Linked DNA regions of Pyxidicoccus trucidator. The protein of the gene in region 1 interacts with the protein of each later gene in a pairwise test. Links are inferred from orthologs where the notes say so. Each region holds a gene or a part of one and is shown in the gene's direction. Other genes may lie near its edges.

Region 1 (4,991 bases):
ACCACGTGCTCGTCGCCGTGAAGCCGCTGGGCCTCACCCTGGAGGACGTGAAGGCCGTCCTCGCCCGCCGCGCCTCGCGCTGAACTTTCTTCGCGCCCCGAGCGCATCCGTTCCTGCCGCTGGGGTCGGGACTTTCCAGCCTTCCTGAGACATGGCGGTGTTTCAGGGGCAGTGTCACCCCCGACCCGGACGGTTTTGTCCGCCAGGACTGCAGCGTGACAGCGTGGCTGCCACTCAGTGGATCAGGGTGAGTGCTCACTCTCTTCAATGATGGGAGTGTTCCTGCTACACATTCGGGCGCACGGCGCAGTGGAGAACGCCGGCCGGGCGCTTGCACACCAAACCGTCCGCCTCACCGGAGGCATCGTGAACGGCCCCACCTACAAGGCTGAAGTCATCGACCGCGTCATCTTCTCCCGCTGGGAGAATCCTCCGACGAAGGAGGACGTCTCGACGATCCTTGCGCAGATGCAGGAGTCCGCGAAGCGGCTCAACTCGAACCTCATCTACGTCGCTTCGGTCAGCCCCAAGTCGAAGGTGCCCGACGCGCAGGAGCGCGCCATCCTCAACCAGTTCCTGCTGGAGGCCCGCCGCACCTGCGTGGATCAGATGTGGCTCATCTATGAGGGCACGGACCTGCAGCACAACCTCCAGCGCGTCATCATCTCCGGCGTGCTGATCCTCACGCGCACCTTCGACAACTACCTGTCGGTGGCGAAGTCGAGCGACGCCATCGTCCAGGACGTCAGCGGAGTGCTGAAGAAGGACGCCGCGCCCATCTTCGCGATGGCCAAGGAGAAGGGTCTCCTCGGCTGAGCCTCCCGGCGCCTACCTCGCGCCGGTGATCTCCAGCTCCTTCAGCTCCACGTCCGAGCGCTCCGGGAAGACGCTCACCGCGTCCACGTCGACGAGCGGCACGGTGGGCGTGCAGAGCTCCCACTGCCCCGTGCCGCGGAAGCGGCACAGGGTGGGGTTCACGAAGGAGAAGCCGCCTTCCGGGTCCTTGAGCCCCACGCCCTGGGGTGTGCGGACGATGGCCCTCAGCTCGCCGGGCCCGGTGGCGCGGATTCGGATGGACGCGAGGTGCTTCAGGTTGGGCGCATAGCCCGCCCGCAGGGCTCCGTCCGCCGCCCACCGCTTGTCGGGGGCGGCGTTGCTCACGGGGACGCCCGTATTCACATCCCCGTCGAAGGCGTGCCTCCGGGGCTCGGCCCCCGTCACCTGATCCGGCTCCACGGGCGCTGTCTCCACGTTGGAGGCGGTGACCAGCGCCACCAGCTTCGGGGCTGCCTGGAGGCCCTGCTGCGCGGCGGCGGCCCGCAGCACCGCGTCCGGCAGGTGGTCCGCCTTCGCACACAGCGGCGCCAGCTCCGCCAGCAGCGCTCCCACCGCGGGACTCACCGGCGTGCCGGACTGGGCGGCCGGCGCGAGCCCCAGCCGGACGAGCGAGTCGCAGGCGGCCTCCGTGCCCTGCTTCCCGGCGTGCTCCAGCGCCCAACGCAGCTCCGCCAGGGCCGCCGCGTCCGGCACTCCGCCGACGGCCGCTGCCAGGAAGGCCTGGCCCACGCTCTGGGCGCAGGTGTTGGCGGCGGGCGGGCAGCGCTCGCACAGTGAGGCGAGCAGTCCACGAAGCGGGGCGGCCTCACCAGCGGCGAGGGGGGCCCGCACGGAGAGCGCGGCACCCAGCTCACAGGCGCGGCTCGGAGGCTGGGGGCAGGCCTCCAGCTTCTGGCGGGCGTCGGCCTGGACGCGGGCGTCCTGGGGCGCCCGGAGGGCGTCGTTGAGGGCGCGCTCCACGGGACGGCACTCGGGGGAGGGCACCAGGGGGGAGGCCGGGGTGGCGGACGGGGCCTTGCCAGCCGCGTCATTCCGGGCGCGCTCCTCCGACTGTGCTCCGGGCGACGCATCTCGGTGTGTCACCCAATAGAGACGGGCGAAGGCGGCCAGCGCCACCAGCATCAGCAGCAGGGTTCGGAGTGGGAAACGGCGCACGAGCAAACTCCTTGATTCCAACCGGGACCGGGGGTTATCAGCCCCCCCGGGTTCCATCCGCAATAGTTACGGAGGCGTGCGTGGCTGAGACGTTCGACGTGGTGATCATCGGTTCGGGCCCTGGCGGCTACGTGGGAGCCATTCGCGCGGGTCAGCTCGGGCTGAAGACGGCCATCATCGAGAGGGACAAGCGGCTGGGCGGCACCTGCCTCCACCGGGGCTGCATCCCCACCAAGTCCCTCCTGTGGACCGCGGAGCTCTTCCACCACGTGAAGGAGGCGGCCGACTTCGGCATCGACGTGTCCAGCCCGACCATCAACTGGGCGAACGCGATGAAGCACAAGAACAAGGTCGTCACCAAGGGCGCGGGTGGCATCGACTTCTTGATGAAGAAGAACAAGGTGACCGTGGTCAAGGGCCATGGCCGCATCGCGGGGAAGGGGAAGGTGGAAGTCACGGCCGAGGACGGCTCCAAGCAGATCCTGGAGGCGAAGAACATCATCATCGCCACCGGCTCGGTGCCCAAGTCCCTTCCCAACGTTCCCGTGGACCACAAGCGGGTGATGAACAGCGACTCCATCCTGGAGATCGACCGCATCCCCAAGAGCATCATCGTCCTGGGCGCCGGCGCGGTGGGCTGCGAGTTCGCCTCCGTCTTCAACCACGTGGGCAGCAAGACCTCGATTGTCGAGTACCTGCCCGCGCTGCTGCCGATTGAGGATGCGGACATCTCCAAGGAGCTGGAGAAGCTCTTCAAGCGCCGCGGCATCGACGTGCACACGGGCTCCGCGGTGGAGAAGGTGGAGCACACGGCGGACGGCGTTCGCGTCACCATGAAGGTGGGCAGCGAGACGAAGACGCTGGAGGCGGAGATCCTCCTGTCGGCGGTGGGCCGCGCGCCCGTCACCGAGGACTGCGGCCTGGACAAGACGAGCATCAAGCCCGAGCGCGGCTTCATCAAGGTCGACTCGATGATGCGCACCACGGAGGCCAACGTGTACGCGGTGGGCGATGTCATCCCCACGCCGATGCTCGCCCACATGGCCAGCGCCGAGTGCGTGGTGGCGGTGGAGCACATCGCCGGGAAGAACCCGCAGCCCATCAACTACGACCTCACGCCCTCCGCCACGTACTGCTACCCCGAGGTCGCCTCGGTGGGCCTGACGGAGAAGAAGGCCAAGGAGCGTGGCTACGACGTGAAGTTCACCATCGCCCCCTTCGGCGCGGTGACGAAGGCGTCCATCTCCAACGAGGCCATCGGGATGATCAAGATCATCTCCGACAAGAAGTACGACGAGGTGCTGGGCGTGCACCTCATCGGCCCGCACGCCACCGAGCTGCTGGCCGAGGCGTGCGTCGCGCTGAAGCTGGAGATCACCACCGAGGAGCTGGCGGGCACCATCCACGCGCACCCCACGCTCTCGGAGATCATGCACGAGGGCGCCGAGGCCACGCTGGGCCACCCGCGCCACTTCTAGTCGCGCGTCGTCGCTCCGGGCCCACCACGGTGGGCCCTTCAGGCCGTCCCGGGCTCCACGCCCGTGGGCGGCCTGTCCATTACCGGGGGCACGTGCACCGGCGTATGCATGAAGACCTGTGCGTACCGTGGGAGCCAGCGGCTGGCTGGCAGCCCGGCGGGGTAGAGCAGCCCCTTCCAGTGCTTGTAGACGTACCCGCTGGTCCCCAGGTGGATGGCGGCCATTCCTTCAGCCTGGGCATCCGGGCGTGGCGGTGCTGCCTCCTCCGGGGCAGCCTGCCCGCCGCCAGGGCATTAGTAGGGACACGACAACAGGGAAGCGGCTGGCGGGGGCTGACGCCTCGCGTTAGAGGCTTCCCGCTTGAACGTCTTTCGCCCAACCCATAGAAGGCCCGCGATCCATGGCGACTCCCGACCGGTTTCCTCTCCCCCAGGTGACTGAGACCACCCGCAAGCCGGAGTGGCTGAAGGTGCGTCTCCCGCACGGTGAAGGGTACGAGCGGGTCAAAGCCATCGTGAAGCGGACGAAGCTGGCCACGGTGTGCGAGGAGGCCCGCTGCCCGAACATCGCCGAGTGCTGGGGCGGCGGCACGGCCACCGTCATGCTCATGGGCGAGGTGTGCACGCGCGCCTGCCGCTTCTGCCACGTGAAGGTGGGGGCGCCCCCGCCGTTGGATCCGATGGAGCCCATCCACCTGGCCCAGGCCGTGAAGGAGATGAACCTGGAGTACATCGTCGTCACGTCGGTGAATCGTGACGACCGGCCGGACGGTGGCGCCAGCCACTTCGCGTCCGCCATCCGCGAGCTGCGCAAGGAGAGCCCGAAGACCATCGTCGAGGTGCTCATCCCCGACTTCAAGGGCGTGGAGAAGGACCTGACCACGGTGGCAGAGGCGAAGCCGCACGTGGTGGCGCACAACGTGGAGACGGTGGAGCGGCTCACCCCCACCGTGCGCGACAGGCGCGCCACCTATCGCCAGTCCCTGCGCGTGCTGGAATATCTCAAGCACCGTCCCGAGGGCCTCTACACCAAGACCTCCGTCATGGTGGGCCTGGGCGAGACGGACGCGGAGCTGGAGCAGACCTTCAAGGACCTGCGCAACGTGGGCGTGGACGTGCTGACGCTGGGCCAGTACCTCCAGCCGTCGCAGTACCACCTGCGCGTGGAGCGCTTCGTCACGCCCGCGCAGTTCGAGGCGTACAAGTCGCTGGCCGAGTCCTTCGGCTTCCTCTACGTGGCCTCCGGTCCGCTCGTGCGCAGCAGCTACCGCGCGGCCGAGTTCTTCATGAAGGGCCTGATGGAGCGCGAGCGCCTCGAGCGCCTCGGCTGAGCCGGGCTTGACGCACACCCCATCCCTCGCGGAAAGACGACGACCCCATGGCGATCTTCGAATTCAAGCTCCCCGACCTCGGTGAAGGCGTGATGGAAGGCGAGCTGGTGAAGTGGCACGTGAAGGAAGGCGACCCCGTCAAGGAAGACCAGGTCCTCGCCGAGGTGATGACGGACAAGGCCACCGTCACC
Region 2 (5,075 bases), on another replicon or contig:
GACGCGCTCGCCGAGGTCGGCAGCAGCATGGGCCTGAAGGAAATCGTCATCGGCATGGCCCACCGCGGCCGCCTCAACGTGCTGACGAACATCCTGGGCAAGAAGCCGGATCAGATCTTCAGCGAGTTCGACGGCCCGAAGGACCCGAAGGCCTACCTGGGCCGCGGCGACGTGAAGTACCACATGGGTTTCTCGTCGGACCGCACCACGCGCCAGGGCAAGAGCGTGCACCTGTCGCTGGCCTTCAACCCCAGCCACCTGGAGGCCGTCAATCCGGTGGTGGAGGGCCGCGTGCGCGCCAAGCAGGACCGCGGCGGTGACACCGGGCGCACCGGCGTCATGCCCCTGCTCATCCACGGCGACGCCGCCTTCATCGGCCAGGGCGTGGTGCCCGAGACGCTCAACCTGTCCGGCCTCAAGGGCTACACCACCGGCGGCACCGTCCACGTCGTCATCAACAACCAGGTCGGCTTCACCACCGACCCGCACGACTCGCGCTCGTCCATCTACGCCACGGCGATTGCGCAGCTGCTGGACATCCCCATCTTCCACGTGAATGGGGACGACCCGGAGGCCTGCGTCCACGTGGCGCGCCTGGCCACCGAGTTCCGGCAGACCTTCAAGAGCGACGTCGTCATCGACCTCATCTGCTACCGCCGCTACGGCCACAACGAGGGCGACGAGCCCTCGTTCACCCAGCCGGCGATGTACGACATCATCCGCAAGCACCCCACGGTGCGCACGCGCTACGCCGCCGCGCTGGCGGAGAAGGGCCGCATCTCCGCGGAGGAGTCCGAGACCATCAAGCAGCGCTGCCAGCAGGACTTCGACGCGGCGCTCACCCGCGCGCGCCAGGAGAGCCAGTTCAAGGAGCCCAACGCGCTGGAGGGCCTGTGGAAGCCGTACCAGGGCGGCTCGCTGAAGAGCGCGCCCCAGGTGTCCACGGCGGTGGCGAAGGACACGCTGTGCGAGGCCCTGAAGCGGCTGTCCACGCTGCCGGAGGGGTTCAACATCCACCGCGACGTGGAGCGCACCGTCATCAAGAAGCGCCTGGGCATGCTGGAGAGCGGCGAGCTCCAGTGGAGCGAGGGCGAGTCGCTGGCCTACGCCACCCTGCTGGCCGAGGGCTACAACGTCCGCCTCACCGGCCAGGACAGCGAGCGCGGCACCTTCAGCCACCGCCACGCGGTGCTGCACGACATCCAGACGGGTGAGGAGTTCGTGCCCCTGCGGCAGTTCGTCACCGGCAAGGGCGGCTTCCACATCCACAACAGCCCCCTGTCGGAGATGGGCGTGCTGGGCTTCGAGTACGGCTACAGCCTGGACGTGCCGGACGGCCTGACGGCGTGGGAGGCCCAGTTCGGCGACTTCGTCAACGGCGCTCAAATCATCATCGACCAGTTCATCGCCGCGGCGGAGAGCAAGTGGCGCCGGCTCAGCGGAATCACGCTGCTGCTGCCGCACGGCTACGAGGGCCAGGGCCCGGAGCACTCCAGCGCGCGCCTGGAGCGCTTCCTGGACCTGTGCGCCGAGGACAACATCCAGGTCTGCTACCCCACCACGCCCGCGCAGATCTTCCACCTGCTGCGCCGCCAGGTGATTCGGCCCGTGCGCAAGCCGCTGGTCATCATGTCGCCCAAGAGCGTGCTGCGCCGTCCGGAGGCCACCAGCAAGCTGGAGGAATTGGCCACGGGCACCTTCCAGGAGGTCATCCTGGACAAGGTGGCGCCGGCCGGCGTGACGCGGCTGATTCTGTGCAGCGGCAAGGTGTACTACGACCTGGTGAAGGCACGGGACGAGCGCAAGGACGACAGCATCGCCATCGTCCGGCTGGAGCAGCTCTACCCGTTCCCCTTCGACGAGCTGGCGGGCCTCGTGGCGAAGATGCCGAAGCTCGCGGAGCTCTTCTGGGTGCAGGAGGAGCCGCGCAACGCGGGCGGCTGGCACTTCATGTTCCCCCGCCTGCACGACCTGGCATCCACGCGCTCGCAACAGCCGCTGAAGTTGGGCTACATCGGGCGCGCGGAAGCCGCCAGCCCTGCCACCGGCTTCCCCAAGACTCACGAATACGAGCAGCAGCTCATCATCGAGGAAGCCATCTTCCGAGGGACCAAGAATGGCCGTTGAACTGAAAGTGCCCCCCCTGGGCGAGTCCATCACCGAGGCCGTCGTCGGAAAGTGGAACAAGAAGATGGGTGACGCGGTCTCCGCGGACGAGCCGCTCGTCGTCCTGGAGACGGACAAGGTCACCATCGACGTGCCCGCTCCCGCCGCCGGCTCCCTGTCCAGCATCTCCTTCAAGGAGGGCGACAAGGTCCGCGTGGGCGAGGTGCTGGGACTCATCGACGCCTCGGGTGCCGGGGCCTCGGCCGCGAAGCCCGCGGCCGCCGCCGCGCCCGCTCCGGTGCAGGCGCCCGCTCCCGCCGCCGCGGCTCCCGCCGGGGCAGCGGTGGACGCGCGCATGACGCCCACCGCGCGCAAGGTGGCCGAGGAGAACCAGGTCGACCTCACCCAGGTGAAGGGCAGCGGCTCCGGTGGCCGCATCACCAAGGACGACGTGCTCGGTCAGCTCAACCGTCCGGCCACGCCCGCGCAGGCGCCGGCCGCTCCGGCCATGCCGTCCGGGCCGCGCCCCAACGCCGCGCGCGAGGAGCGCGTGCGCATGACGCCGCTGCGCAAGCGCGTGGCCGAGCGCCTCATCCAGGCGCAGTCCACCGCCGCCATGCTCACCACCTTCAACGAGGTGGACATGGGCGAGGTGATGGCCCTGCGCAAGAAGTACAACGAGAAGTTCCAGGCGAAGCACGGCGTGAAGCTGGGCTTCATGAGCTTCTTCATCCGCGCCGCCGTCGAGGCCCTCAAGGCCTTCCCGCAAATCAACGCGGAGATTGACGGCGAGGACGTCATCTTCAAGCACTACTACGACATCGGCGTGGCGGTGAGCGGCAGCCGCGGCCTGGTGGTGCCGGTGGTGCGCAACGCGGACAAGCTGGGGCTGGCGGACCTGGAGAAGACGGTCGGCGAGCTCGGCACCCGCGCCCGCAGCGACAAGCTGGGCCTGGCGGACCTGCAGGGCGGCACCTTCACCATTACCAACGGCGGCATCTTCGGCTCCATGCTGTCCACGCCCATCCTCAACCCGCCGCAGACGGGCATCCTGGGCATGCACAACATCGTCGACCGGCCGGTGGCGCGCGACGGTCAGGTCGTCATCCGCCCCATCATGTTCGTCGCCCTCACGTACGACCACCGCCTGGTGGACGGCCGCGAGGCGGTGCAGTTCCTCGTGCGCATCAAGGAGTGCATCGAGGACCCCGAGCGGCTGCTCCTCGAGGTCTGACGCGACGCGGCTTCCCGCGAACAGTCTTGAGATGACGAGGCCCGGGTTCATTGCAACTCGGGCATTTCGGGCGGCCGGCTGGACTTCCAGTCGGCCGTTTCACTACAAAGACGAGTGTCTCCCGGTAGTCGGGGGGCGGGAAGAACGGGCGGCTCTCCACCACGCCGCCCCGCAAGACTGAGGAAGTGCAATGGCAACCGGTACCGTGAAGTGGTTCAACGACGCGAAGGGCTTCGGTTTCATCACCCAGGACGGCGGCGGTGAGGACGTGTTCTGCCACCACTCCGCCATCAACATGGATGGCTTCCGCACCCTGGCCGAGGGCCAGAAGGTGGAGTTCGAGGTCACCCGCGGCCCCAAGGGCCTGCAGGCGCAGAACGTCCGCGCCGCGGGGTAACGCGTCCGTCAGCCACTCCCTCAGGACTGGCCGATGAAAGAGAAGCCCGGCCCCCCTTGAAACAGGGGACCGGGCTTCCGCTTTTCCAGCAGTGCCTTCGAAGCGCGCGGGCTACAGGTTGCGCTTGAAGTGGTCCATGACGCGCTCCCACTGGCGCTCGGTGACGACGGGGTCCGGCACCATGTGCGTCAGGCCGCTCAGGGGCAGCAAGTCATGCGGCTTGCCGGCGCGGAAGAGCGCGTCCGACAGCTTGAGCGTGTGGAAGAAGTAGACGTTGTCGTCGGCGGTGCCGTGGATGAGCAGCAGCTTGCCCATGGGCTTGTCCTGCTTCGCGTAGGTGAGCAGCGAGCTCTTCTCGTACGCCTCGGGGTGCTCCTGGGGGATGCCCAGGTAGCGCTCGGTGTAGTGGGTGTCGTAGTCGAGCCAGTCCACCACCGGGGCGCCGGCCACCGCGGCCTTGAAGACGTCCGGGCGCTTGAGGACGGCCAGGGCGGACATGTAGCCGCCGAAGCTCCAGCCGGAGATGCCCACGCGGTTGAGGTCGACTTCGGGCAGCTCCTTCGCCAGCTCCTGGATGGCGGCGGCCTGGTCTTCAATGGTGACGCCTGCGAAGTCGTACCGCACCTCGCGCTCCCAGGCGGCGCCGCGCAGCGGGGTGCCGCGGCCGTCGAACTTCACGACGAGGAAGCCCTGGTCCGCCATCCACTGCGCCATCAGGTGGGCGGCCATGCTCTGGTAGACGACGGTGGTGGTGGGGCCGCCGTACACCTCGACGATGACGGGCAGCTTCTGGCCCTTCTTGAAGTCGCGCGGGCGGGTGATGGAGGCCCAGAACTTCCGGGGGCCCACCTGGCGCACCTCCACGTTGGGCGTGAAGGGCGGCTCCTGGGCGATTTCAGGCAGCTCGCCCACGCGGGTGCCGTCCCCGCGCAGCACGCTGATTTTCGTCATCGACTTGGGGCCCGAGGCGTTGAGCACCACCAGCCCGCCATTCTTGGAGACGGAGCCCCCCTCGACGCCGGGACCGGTGGCGCCGCTGGAGACCTTCTCCGGGGCGCCGCCGTCCTTCACGCGCCACAGGTAGCTCTCCGGAGGCGTGGGGCCGCCGTTGAAGTAGAGGGTGCGGTCCTTCTGGACGAAGCGCGCCAGCATCCGGTAGCCCGCGTCCGGCTTCACCAGGCTGCGCTCCAGCGAGCCATCCGCCTTGCGCAGCTCCACCTCGGGGCCGCCGTTGCGCTCGGTGTACCAGAGGAAGCCGCTGCCATCCTCCAGCCACAGCGGGAAGTCCTGCTCCAGGTTGAGCCAGGCGTCGTCCTTCTCGGTGAGCAGCTCGCGCGT

What was found.
Region 2: the proteins of lpdA (region 1) and odhB interact in binary tests that used the Escherichia coli proteins (3 or more experiments, as listed by UniProt). The link is inferred for Pyxidicoccus trucidator from one-to-one orthologs.

What each region holds. Positions count from the first base shown.
Region 1 is NZ_JAAIXZ010000022.1:129,219-134,209, forward strand. What follows is about bases 1,356-4,271. They hold lpdA (dihydrolipoyl dehydrogenase), read left to right. Parts: upstream 1,356-2,072; coding sequence 2,073-3,470; downstream 3,471-4,271. Other genes in these bases: G4D85_RS41055 (hypothetical protein), read right to left, coding at 1,356-1,992; G4D85_RS50025 (hypothetical protein), read right to left, coding at 3,509-3,694; lipA (lipoyl synthase), read left to right, coding at 3,871-4,271. Outside these bases: bifunctional phosphoribosyl-AMP cyclohydrolase/phosphoribosyl-ATP diphosphatase HisIE, read left to right, coding at 1-83; G4D85_RS41050 (DofB protein), read left to right, coding at 367-816; more of G4D85_RS41055, read right to left, coding at 829-1,355; more of lipA, read left to right, coding at 4,272-4,800; G4D85_RS41075 (dihydrolipoamide acetyltransferase family protein), read left to right, coding at 4,848-4,991. UniProt on the Escherichia coli protein: Lipoamide dehydrogenase is a component of the glycine cleavage system as well as of the alpha-ketoacid dehydrogenase complexes.
Region 2 is NZ_JAAIXZ010000002.1:83,913-88,987, reverse strand. The notes cover bases 1,229-4,228. They hold odhB (2-oxoglutarate dehydrogenase complex dihydrolipoyllysine-residue succinyltransferase), read left to right. Parts: upstream 1,229-2,116; coding sequence 2,117-3,340; downstream 3,341-4,228. Other genes in these bases: G4D85_RS07025 (S9 family peptidase), read right to left, coding at 3,849-4,228; G4D85_RS07030 (cold-shock protein), read left to right, coding at 3,531-3,737; G4D85_RS07040 (2-oxoglutarate dehydrogenase E1 component), read left to right, coding at 1,229-2,127. Also shown: more of G4D85_RS07040, read left to right, coding at 1-1,228; more of G4D85_RS07025, read right to left, coding at 4,229-5,075. UniProt on the Escherichia coli protein: E2 component of the 2-oxoglutarate dehydrogenase (OGDH) complex which catalyzes the second step in the conversion of 2-oxoglutarate to succinyl-CoA and CO(2).